2 regions of the Raoultella sp. genome follow, and region 2 is predicted to be linked to the other one. Evidence: predicted binding sites of a transcription regulator. Region 2 holds the regulator's gene; the other holds the start of a gene.
The links. The regulator LexA, encoded in region 2, represses DNA repair genes until DNA is damaged. The targets are predictions, from matches to a motif close to TNCTGTATGTACATACAGNA.
Positions count from the first base shown of each region.

Region 1: the regulator LexA is predicted to act here: its motif matches at 3,140-3,159, upstream of ACZAHD_RS00995 (DinI-like family protein).

Region 1 covers NZ_JBCNNS010000004.1:1,423-6,361, reverse strand. Annotated here, with positions in the region: gene ACZAHD_RS01010 (hypothetical protein) at 124-786, opposite strand; gene ACZAHD_RS01005 (STAS-like domain-containing protein) at 767-1,156, opposite strand; gene ACZAHD_RS01000 (ATP-binding protein) at 1,153-2,283, opposite strand; gene ACZAHD_RS00995 (DinI-like family protein) at 2,681-3,121, opposite strand; gene ACZAHD_RS00990 (replication endonuclease) at 3,237-4,939, opposite strand, start outside.
Region 2 covers NZ_JBCNNS010000050.1:9,857-14,795, forward strand. Annotated here, with positions in the region: gene plsB (glycerol-3-phosphate 1-O-acyltransferase PlsB) at 1-2,240, opposite strand, end outside; gene ACZAHD_RS11085 (diacylglycerol kinase) at 2,370-2,738, shown strand; gene lexA (transcriptional repressor LexA) at 2,958-3,566, shown strand; gene dinF (MATE family efflux transporter DinF) at 3,635-4,939, shown strand, end outside.

The sequences.
Region 1 (4,939 bases), on a different contig from region 2:
TCGTGGGTCGGAATTAATGCAGTTGCATTCATCACCCACACCGTATAAACACTATAGTCGGGTGACAAATCCTGATTAAAAAAATGAATGCAAATTCATGCATCAAGCAAATGCATGACCTACCTAGAATTTAATGGTATTCAACAATACGCGAAACGCCACACATTTTGTTGAAATAGCAGAGACTTTACCTTTATCTTGTTTTCTAGTCTGAGTTTCAAAGTCATCACCAGTTATGATATCAAAAAGCTCATTATGAAAACCTCTTAACTTTGACTCAATTTCTTTTCTTTTAAGCCTAGACACCTGTGAAACATATATGGTTATAGTCGAATTTATTATATTTAAACTCGCTTTAATTCTCATTTCCTCTTCTAAAAGAGATTTAGCCGATTTTTTTGAATAACCTTTCAACCAATAACTTATTGCATCTGTACGCAATTCGTTAACTACATCTGAAATGCTCTCAAGAAGTTTAGTTTTAGCCTCTCTCTTAACAACAGAGCGCCAATGTATTTTATTATAAATAAATGCAGCCGTAGCAGCGCACGTTGTGCTTATCAAGGCAGTGATAAGCGAAGATGATAAAAGAGGAGCCTTAGGTGGGTTTTGTATTGCATCAACAATGTTCGAACTGGCAACCTCAATTACGGTACCAATATCTTTCACCGGATGATTGGAACTCAAGACTTCTGAATTATCCGTCTTAACAATCAGTAAATTAGGTGAAAAATCACTAGAGTTTTCACCTAAAGCAAATATCGTATTATTCGGCAGTTGGTTCATATTGTTTTGAATTAAACTGTGCCTCTTTGATATATTGTTCTATTTTCTTTTTATAGAACTCGAAGTCAGGGTTAGTATATTTAATTTCAATTTTAGCAAGTAACTCATTTGCTTGCATGTACCCATATTTCACCATGCCCGCAAAGCCTTCCACTAAAAAAGACGAACCATATCCTTCGACATCATCATCGATGACTATCTGTAGTTTTTCCCCGGAGTGCAGCGAATTAAGACGATTCCGTAAAAAATCCTCTCTGAAACGTTCGCCACTTGCCGTCCCGTCGCTACGGTATCGGCCTCTAGGGACCTTTGAGAACTCTGAACCAATCTTCAATGTTTTCATGAGGCTGGCAACCAATTTAACAATCATAGCTTTGTACTCCATACTATCAGTGTACCACAAACAGGTAGAGTGAAGCTTACTGATTTTACCTCAATTTTGTTATTGTGCTGTGAATATTTGTAAAGTCCTTTACCACTCATAATGGAAAGATAGCCTTCGCCTCTTTGCTTGATGAATTCCAACAAATCCTGCAGGCCTTTACCTCTATCTATCTCACCGGTGCTAGAACGTTTAATTTCAACAGCCGCTTTTAATAATTGCTCATCTCTTTTACGCTCTGCCAGAGGTAACCTAGAAAGATAACTCAATACTTTTTCATGAATTTTAGATTCAGGTAGTGAACCAGGAATAGTTATCCCCTGATCGTAAAAAACCACCTTTATAACTCTATTCTCACCATCATATGAAGCTGTCAAATACCATTTTTTATCATCTTCATGATACCCTTTATTGTCAGGATATGCATGATGAACAACATTTGTAATAGCCTCAGATAATCCACTATACAAAAACGTCCATTTCCCTAAATCTTCCCCAACGATACGTTTTATTTCTCTTTTCAGATGTTGAGTTTTTTCATCATCATGCAAATGACCTTTCATATATTTTACAAAACTAATATTGCTTGGTTCTTTTTCTTTTTCAAGCTCGAAACTATCTTTATTACTAAATAAATCAAAAAAGCCTAACTCATCGAATTGAGAAAGTATGTTTTTATCCCAAGATTTAACTTTTGGTCGTAAACGCTTCCTTACAGAGTCATCCCATTTTGATAACTCCGCCGTTAACACCAAAGCAGCAGAAGCAGATATGTATCGTATCTTTGAAAAATCAACAAAACAAAGGCGGTAACATTGATTATTAAACATCTTACGCCCTGTAAGATGTCTTATCGTTTGTATCGCCTGCATTGTTCTATGATAATTGTTTGAAAAATTCATTACTGTTGGTAATGTAAGAAAAAGATCTCTATTTCTCTTGATTTCGCAATCCAATCCACTTTTAATTTGGGCAGTGATCCAACGATTAATTTTAGATGCTTTTGAAATAGGGGTGATTTTGGCGCGACCAGCCTCCAAAATATCTCTTCCCGTGCGATGTAAATAAGCACGTAAGATATCTCTATCTCTCTCTCTTTTGGTTATTTTTTTCATTTCGCCCCCTCAGGAAATCGTCGCATTTAACAACGTTTTCGCACCTTTTTCAATTGGTTGTATCAAATTTTGTAGATAGTACGAAACTAAAGTCTTTTCGCTTTAACTCGCGCTACCCCCCTCCCCCAAGAACTCCGAGTTAAGTTGGATAATTTATTGTTTATCCTTAAAAAATGTTTTTTGTACCACCCACGAACCAAGTTTTGAAGTGCCCAGGACTGCCGGTATAGCTGCTTGTAACGAATGAGCGCAGCAGCTAGTGTTCTGCTTTGTTCATCTGGATAGAAGGCGCATCAAAATACGAGCTCAACTTATGATTACCCTATATCTGTAATCCCCATAAAAAACAACCCCATGCTATAAAACACAGGGCCCAGGCTTGCACATTTTTCAGGAACTAACGCCAGCTCTCGTCTTCCCACACTTCCTGAAGGATACCGTCCAACGCTTCACGGTCTGACTCTTGGTCAAACCCCACCAGTTCAACGCCCGTCATAGACCCTTTTTTTACCGTCACTCTCGTTGATGGGAAAATTGATTGCACCCGTCGAGTCAATTCGCACTGGAAAGCATCGACAACTTGCTGCCCAATTTTTTGGTCTTTATCCAACGTGATGTTAACCCTCACTTCGCCCCCTTTTTTTAATCTTTGTTCAATAGGAGCGGGAGCGAAAACTACTGAAAAAGAGTTATTTTTCATCAAGTTCCCTCTCGCAATTTCCGCAATTAAATTCAAAGCAATTTCACGATCTCTTTCCTGACAAACACACTCTGTCGTCAGACGCGCAATCATCTCGACCCGTTCAATCATGACTTGCTCGTTTAACTCTCTATCCACACAACCTCCAATACGCGAAACTGTATAAATATACAGTACCACGTCTCTATAAAAAGATGAAAGAGAAAAGTGACACTACAAAATGACGTATGTGCATGATATGGATATGGATTAGTTACGGTCTCGACTTAGTAATTGACGCTAACCCCGCAACTCGTTCTAGGATTTTTCTGGCCTGTGCCCGGTGTGAAGGTGCTGCCGGGAAAATTTCTCCGGTTGCGGAACCACGGAACCATTTGCCATTTATGCAGCTTTTGCCACCGGATATCAGGTGCAGCGCCTCACCCCGGCTGATGGTTTCGCCGGTTGCGAGCAGAATATCGTCTATTGTTCTGTCAATTGCAGCGCTTTGTTTACCCGTTCCGTGGACAAACTCCCGCCTTGTGACTCGTTTCTTATCCCTGAGTCTGGCCGTTAACATCCTCCTTTCAGTTCTGCTCAACGGTTTGGATAAATCCAGCCCCGGCGGATCGCTTTCGCCTCCCGTACAGTTATTGACAGAACTCCGAGAGGGCGCAGGAGCGCCCTTAACGTCAACGGCCAAATCAACGGCACGCTTCGGCACAATTTTCCACTGCGTTAGCCGGGTTAAAATCGGGGTGTCAGCGCCGACGGCGGAATCGTACACGCCACGAATGCAGACAGTTTCCTCGCCATACTGGTTAAACTCGGCCCGCGGTTCATACAGCGTGCGCACCTGTAAATCATCGCGACGGACAAACGGGCCTCCCTGCGCATTAACGTAACCAGCCCAGTCACCGGCGTCAGCGGCATCATGAACGGCGGCAAACTCAACGCTTAAACCGTGCGCGGTCTCGGTATCAGCGAGACGACGTAACTCACGATATACCGTCACCGGCGCGCCACCGATAAACTGAAATTGACGGATGTGCCAGCGAGCCGCCCATGCAGATACTGCAGGGGCTGTCTCTTTCAGCAGTTCACCGCTTTCGTCATCGGTTTCACCATCGAGAGCATAGCCATCGATATTTTTCGAAATGTATTTAGCAACATAGCCGGTAGCGCTACCCTTTTCCGGGTCAATGGCCTCGGCATGAAAGCGCGCTTTTTTGGCTTTATCGCTTCTCAGTTCGTGGCGGTCTTCCTCCCACGCATAATCACGGATGATAAGGCGCACGCGCTCGACGTCTTCCGGCAACATGAACATAAGCATGTGCCAGTGCGGCGTTCCGTCGTGATGAGGCTCGGCAACACGTATGCCGAAAATGCGGATTTCTTCCCGATGCAACTTGGCGCGAATTCGCGCCCAAAGTCCGGTGAGATAATTCTGCGTGTCCGACGGGCTGGCTCCGTTCCATTTGCTGTTACGGTATCCCGCTTTAGTCGTGGCGTGATATTTAGATGGTGCTGTCAGGGTGTAAAACTCCCCGACATAACCGAGCTCATTGCAGATATTTTCAAACCCACGGATGCGGGTCATCAGTTCGCAGCGGCGTATCGCAGGGTTAGCGACCGAACCGTCGTATTTTTCAATCAGGCTGATGCGGTTGCCGTCTTCGTCTTCGAGATCCAGCCCCTTGAGAAACTCACGCGTGCGGCGCTTCTGCTCGCGCCAGTCTGTCACGCAGTTTTTACTCGCGTAGGCGTGCTTTTTCTTGCTGACGTTGCCGACTGCAATTTGTAGGTGTTCGCGCCATGCCGATGCGACACGACGCAGACGATTACGCCACCATGACTCAGTAAACATACGGATAACTGCGGGGGCGATATCATCTTTGTTGAAGTATTTATTTGCCACGCGCTCCCAATGGGGAGGCGTGACATTGAATTGCAGAGAAATAAAACCAGCGTGCATGT
Region 2 (4,939 bases):
GCGTTGATACCGTGCAGCACCGACAGACGCTGTGCCACCGTGCGGCTCTCTTTCTCCAGCGAACTACGGTTGATCGACGGGTTCGCGCTCAGCAGCCAGAAGGTAATGGCATAGCGCTGGAGCGTTTCACGCGCGCCTGCGGCCAACAGTTGCAAGGACCGGGAGTGGGACGGATTGATGCTGATTGCATCATCGCTCAGGACAATCAGCCCCTGGCGCTGCATTTCCGCCGCCAGCGCATCGATGATCCCAGCCAGCTCGGCTTTTTCCCAGCGCAGGAACAGCTCGGCCTTCAGCAGCGGATAGAACATCTCAACATGACGCAGTACTTCCGCGCGGGAGATACGACGATGCTGGGTAATAATTGCCGCCAGCAGCGACGGCAGCATCAGCATATGGGCGATGTTGTTGCGATAGTAGGTCATCAGCACCGCCTGCTCGCGCGGCAGAATGATGATATCGCCGATAGTGTCTTTCTCGACCTCGAACTTATTCATCTTCAGCGCGTGGTCAATCAGCTCGCTGGCGGAAGCCGCCGGCGTGGTCGCATCCGGGGAGTACGGCACGTTGCGCAGCAGATCGAGGTAACACTCCAGCTGTTGCGTCAGCTGTTCACGGGTCAACGAGCGTTGACGAGAGGCCAGCAGCGCGGTGCAGCACAGATTCATGGCGTTGGCTGCGCCGGCGTTGTTGATGCGCACCATCAGATCGGAAGCAATGTTGTTGACCGTCGGCGTCAGCCATGATGGGCGAACGGCTTCGATCGGATCGATAGACTCACGCCATTCCGGAACATGCTGGTTCAGGTAAGACATCAGCGGCAGCGGTTCGCCAAAGTTAACATAGCCCTGACCGAGGTTACGCAGCTTGCTCAGGCCGCGCAGCATTTGCGGCAGGCTCTCTTTTTCTTTCGTCGCGCCGCGCAGCTCTTTGGCGTAGGTGCCCACTTCCATCACGTGCTCGTAACCGATGTAGATAGGCACCAGCGTAATCGGACGGGTCCCGCCGCGCAGCATGGCCTGGATGGTCATCGACAGAGTACCGGTTTTCGGATCCAGCAGACGGCCGGTACGAGATCGGCCCCCTTCAACGAAGTACTCCACGGAGTAACCCCGGCTGAACAACTCGCCGAGATACTCGCGGAACACCGTTGAGTAGAGCTTATTGCCCTTAAAGGTGCGGCGAATAAAGAAGGCGCCGCCGCGGCGGAAAATGGGGCCTGCTGGCCAGAAGTTCAGGTTGATGCCGGCGGCAATATGCGGCGGCACCAGCCCCTGGTGATACAGAACGTAGGAGAGCAGCAGGTAATCCATATGACTACGATGGCACGGTACGTAGACAATTTCGTGCCCTTCATGGGCCAACTGACGTACGCGCTCGGCGTTGTGGACGTTGATCCCCTGATACAGACGGTTCCAGGTAAAGCCAAGAACGCGGTCAGTGAGGCGAATCATCTCATAAGAGAAGTTCGCGGCGATCTCTTCCATCAGTGCGATGGCGTTTTGCTGCGCCTTCTCATGGGAGATTTTCTTGCTGCGCGCTTCATCTTCCACCGCGCGGGCGATGGCTTTGGATGCCAGCAGCTTATTGAACAGATCCTGACGCGCCGGCAGGCGCGGACCGACGGCTGCCAGACGTTGGCGGGCGAAGTGCATACGCGCGACGCGGGCCAGCTTCTGGGCGATAATTTTATCGGTGCCGTGTTCGGTGGCCATTCTGCGCAGAGAAACCGGCGGCGAGAAACGGACAAAGCTGTCGCGTCCCAGCCACAGGACGGCGAAGAACTTCTGAATGCCATTCAGCATGCGCAGCGGCGGATTAACTTCGCCTTTTTCGCGCCCTGGCGCACGACCAAACATCACCGACACCGGCACCATTTGCACGTCCAGGTCAGGGTGGTTGCGGTGCAGATCCAGGTAGTCGTGGAACAGCTTAATCGACTCTTCTTTCGGCGCGTAGTAGGTAAAGACGCGCGGGCCGCCGTGGATAAATACGTAGCGCGGCAGCAGCGCGCCGTCAATTTCCAGCGGTTCAAGCGGATCGGGTAAATCGTGCTCCAGACACTGGGCACGCAAGGTCAGCAGGTCCGCCTTTGAATTATAAGGCAGGACGTACATGATAGGACGCGAGGTATCCAGCCCTAATTCCTGTGCAGGTTCTGCGGGAATAGACTTGCTTTTTACCAGCACCCGTAATGGTAAATTCAGTAATTTATAGTAAATTCGTTGCCAGCCGGACATAAACGATGTGAAGCCTCTGGTTAATCATGCAAATGCGCGGCAAGAATAACAGAAAGTGTGCAAAATTTCCGTTGCCACGCGGCAAACGCGTACACTCATTGACGTCATTTACATAAAAAGGTTCTTTTGATGGCCAATAATACCACTGGGTTAACCCGAATCATTAAAGCGGCAGGTTATTCCTGGAAAGGGTTCCGCGCGGCATGGATCAACGAGGCCGCATTTCGGCAAGAAGGCGTCGCCGCAATTGTTGCCGTCGCGATCGCCTGCTGGCTGGACGTGGACGCCATCACGCGTGTGCTGCTGATAGGCTCGGTCCTGATAGTGATGATAGTTGAAATTCTTAATAGCGCGATTGAAGCGGTGGTGGACCGTATTGGCCCTGAACATCATGAGCTGTCCGGTCGTGCGAAAGATATGGGCTCTGCGGCAGTGCTGCTGGCCATTGTGATCGCGCTGATCACCTGGGGCTTCTTGCTCTGGGCCCGCTATCACTAAGCGGCCGCTTTGTGAGATGTCCCGTGTTGCTATGTCTTCCCGATGATCGGGCAACCCCGATGGTTTTTTGTCCGACCGGCGACAATAACCCCTGGCGTAATGGGTTATCAGGGACACAAAATGGAAAGAATCTCCTGATTTTTGTGTGAAATTTGATTCCAAAATCACCGTTAGCTGTATATACTCACAGCATAACTGTATATACACCCAGGGGGCGGGATGAAAGCGTTAACGACCAGGCAGCAAGAGGTGTTTGATCTCATTCGGGATCACATCAGCCAGACGGGCATGCCGCCGACGCGTGCGGAAATTGCTCAGCGCTTGGGGTTCCGTTCTCCAAACGCGGCGGAAGAACACCTGAAAGCGCTGGCGCGTAAGGGCGCGATCGAGATTATCTCCGGCGCATCCCGGGGGATTCGCCTGCTGACGGAAGAAGAACCCGGCTTGCCGTTGATTGGCCGCGTGGCGGCCGGTGAACCACTGCTGGCTCAGCAGCATATTGAGGGCCATTTTCAGGTCGATCCGGCGATGTTCAAGCCGAATGCCGACTTTTTGCTGCGTGTTAGCGGTATGTCAATGAAAGACATCGGTATTCTCGATGGCGATTTGCTGGCGGTCCATAAAACTCAGGATGTCCGCAACGGCCAGGTTGTCGTGGCGCGTATTGATGAAGAGGTTACCGTTAAGCGTCTTAAAAAACAGGGTAACATCGTCGAACTTCTGCCAGAAAACAGCGAATTTTCCCCTATCGTGGTGAATCTACGCGAGCAAAACTTCACTATTGAAGGGCTGGCCGTCGGCGTGATTCGCAACGGTGAGTGGCTGTAACACCTTCTCCACGCAGCATCGTCTGATGCATGATGCTGCGCAGTCTCCTTCCGCTCAGGCTCTTTCTCATGTTTTTTAACGCTGCTGATAAGGCCCTGTGGCGCCTGGCGCTACCCATGATTTTCTCCAATATCACCGTTCCGCTGCTGGGACTGGTGGATACTGCGGTGATTGGTCATCTCGACAGCCCGGTTTACCTCGGCGGTGTCGCGATCGGCGCGACGGCCACCAGTTTTCTCTTCATGCTGCTGCTTTTCCTGCGAATGAGTACCACCGGACTGACAGCACAGGCCTTTGGCGCAAAGGATCCTCTCCGCCTGGCGCGGGCGCTGGTGCAGCCGCTGGGGCTGGCAACCGGCGCCGGCCTGCTGATTGTGCTTTTCCGAACCCCGCTTATCGATCTGGCGTTGCATATTGTTGGTGGCAATGAAGCGGTGCTAGAGCAGGCGCGGCGCTTTCTCGACATCCGCTGGTTGAGCGCGCCAGCATCGCTGGCAAATCTGGTGCTGCTCGGTTGGCTGCTGGGCGTGCAGTATGCCCGGGCGCCGGTGATTTTGCTGATCGTCGGCAATCTGCTGAATATCGTACTCGACCTTTGGCTGGTAATGGGCCTACAGATGAACGTCCAGGGCGCCGCGCTGGCAACGGTCACCGCTGAATATGTCACCTTGATCATGGGACTGCTGATGGCAAGGCGTGTGCTGACGCTGCGCGGTGTGTCTTTCGCCCTGCTGAAGCGCGCGTGGCGCGGAGACGTGCGCCGTTTGCTGGCGCTCAATCGCGATATCATGCTGCGTTCTCTGCTGCTCCAGCTCTGCTTCGGTGCGGTGACCGTCTTCGGCGCTCGCCTTGGTGGTGAAATCGTCGCCGTCAACGCGCTTCTGATGACTATGCTGACCTTCACCGCCTATGCCCTGGATGGATTCGCTTATGCCGTGGAAGCGCACTCCGGACAGGCGTACGGCGCGCGTAATGGTAGCCAACTGCTTGATGTCTGGCGGGCTGCCTGTCGTCAATCGGGAATGGTGGCGTTGGCTTTTGCGGCGACCTATGCCGTAGCGGGACAGCAGATTATCACCCTGTTGACCTCGCTGCCTTCGCTTCAGCTGCTTGCCGATCGCTACCTGATCTGGCAGATCGTTCTGCCGGTGATTGGCGTGTGGTGTTATTTGCTGGATGGCATGTTCATCGGTGCGACGCGCGGGGCTGAGATGCGCAACAGTATGGCGGTGGCGGCGGCGGGATTTGCCCTGACGTTGCTGATGCTGCCGGTCCTTGGCAACCACGCACTATGGCTGGCGCTGGCGGTGTTCCTCGCGCTGCGCGGTCTGTCGCTGGCGCTTATCTGGCGGCGACATTGGCGGCGTGGCACC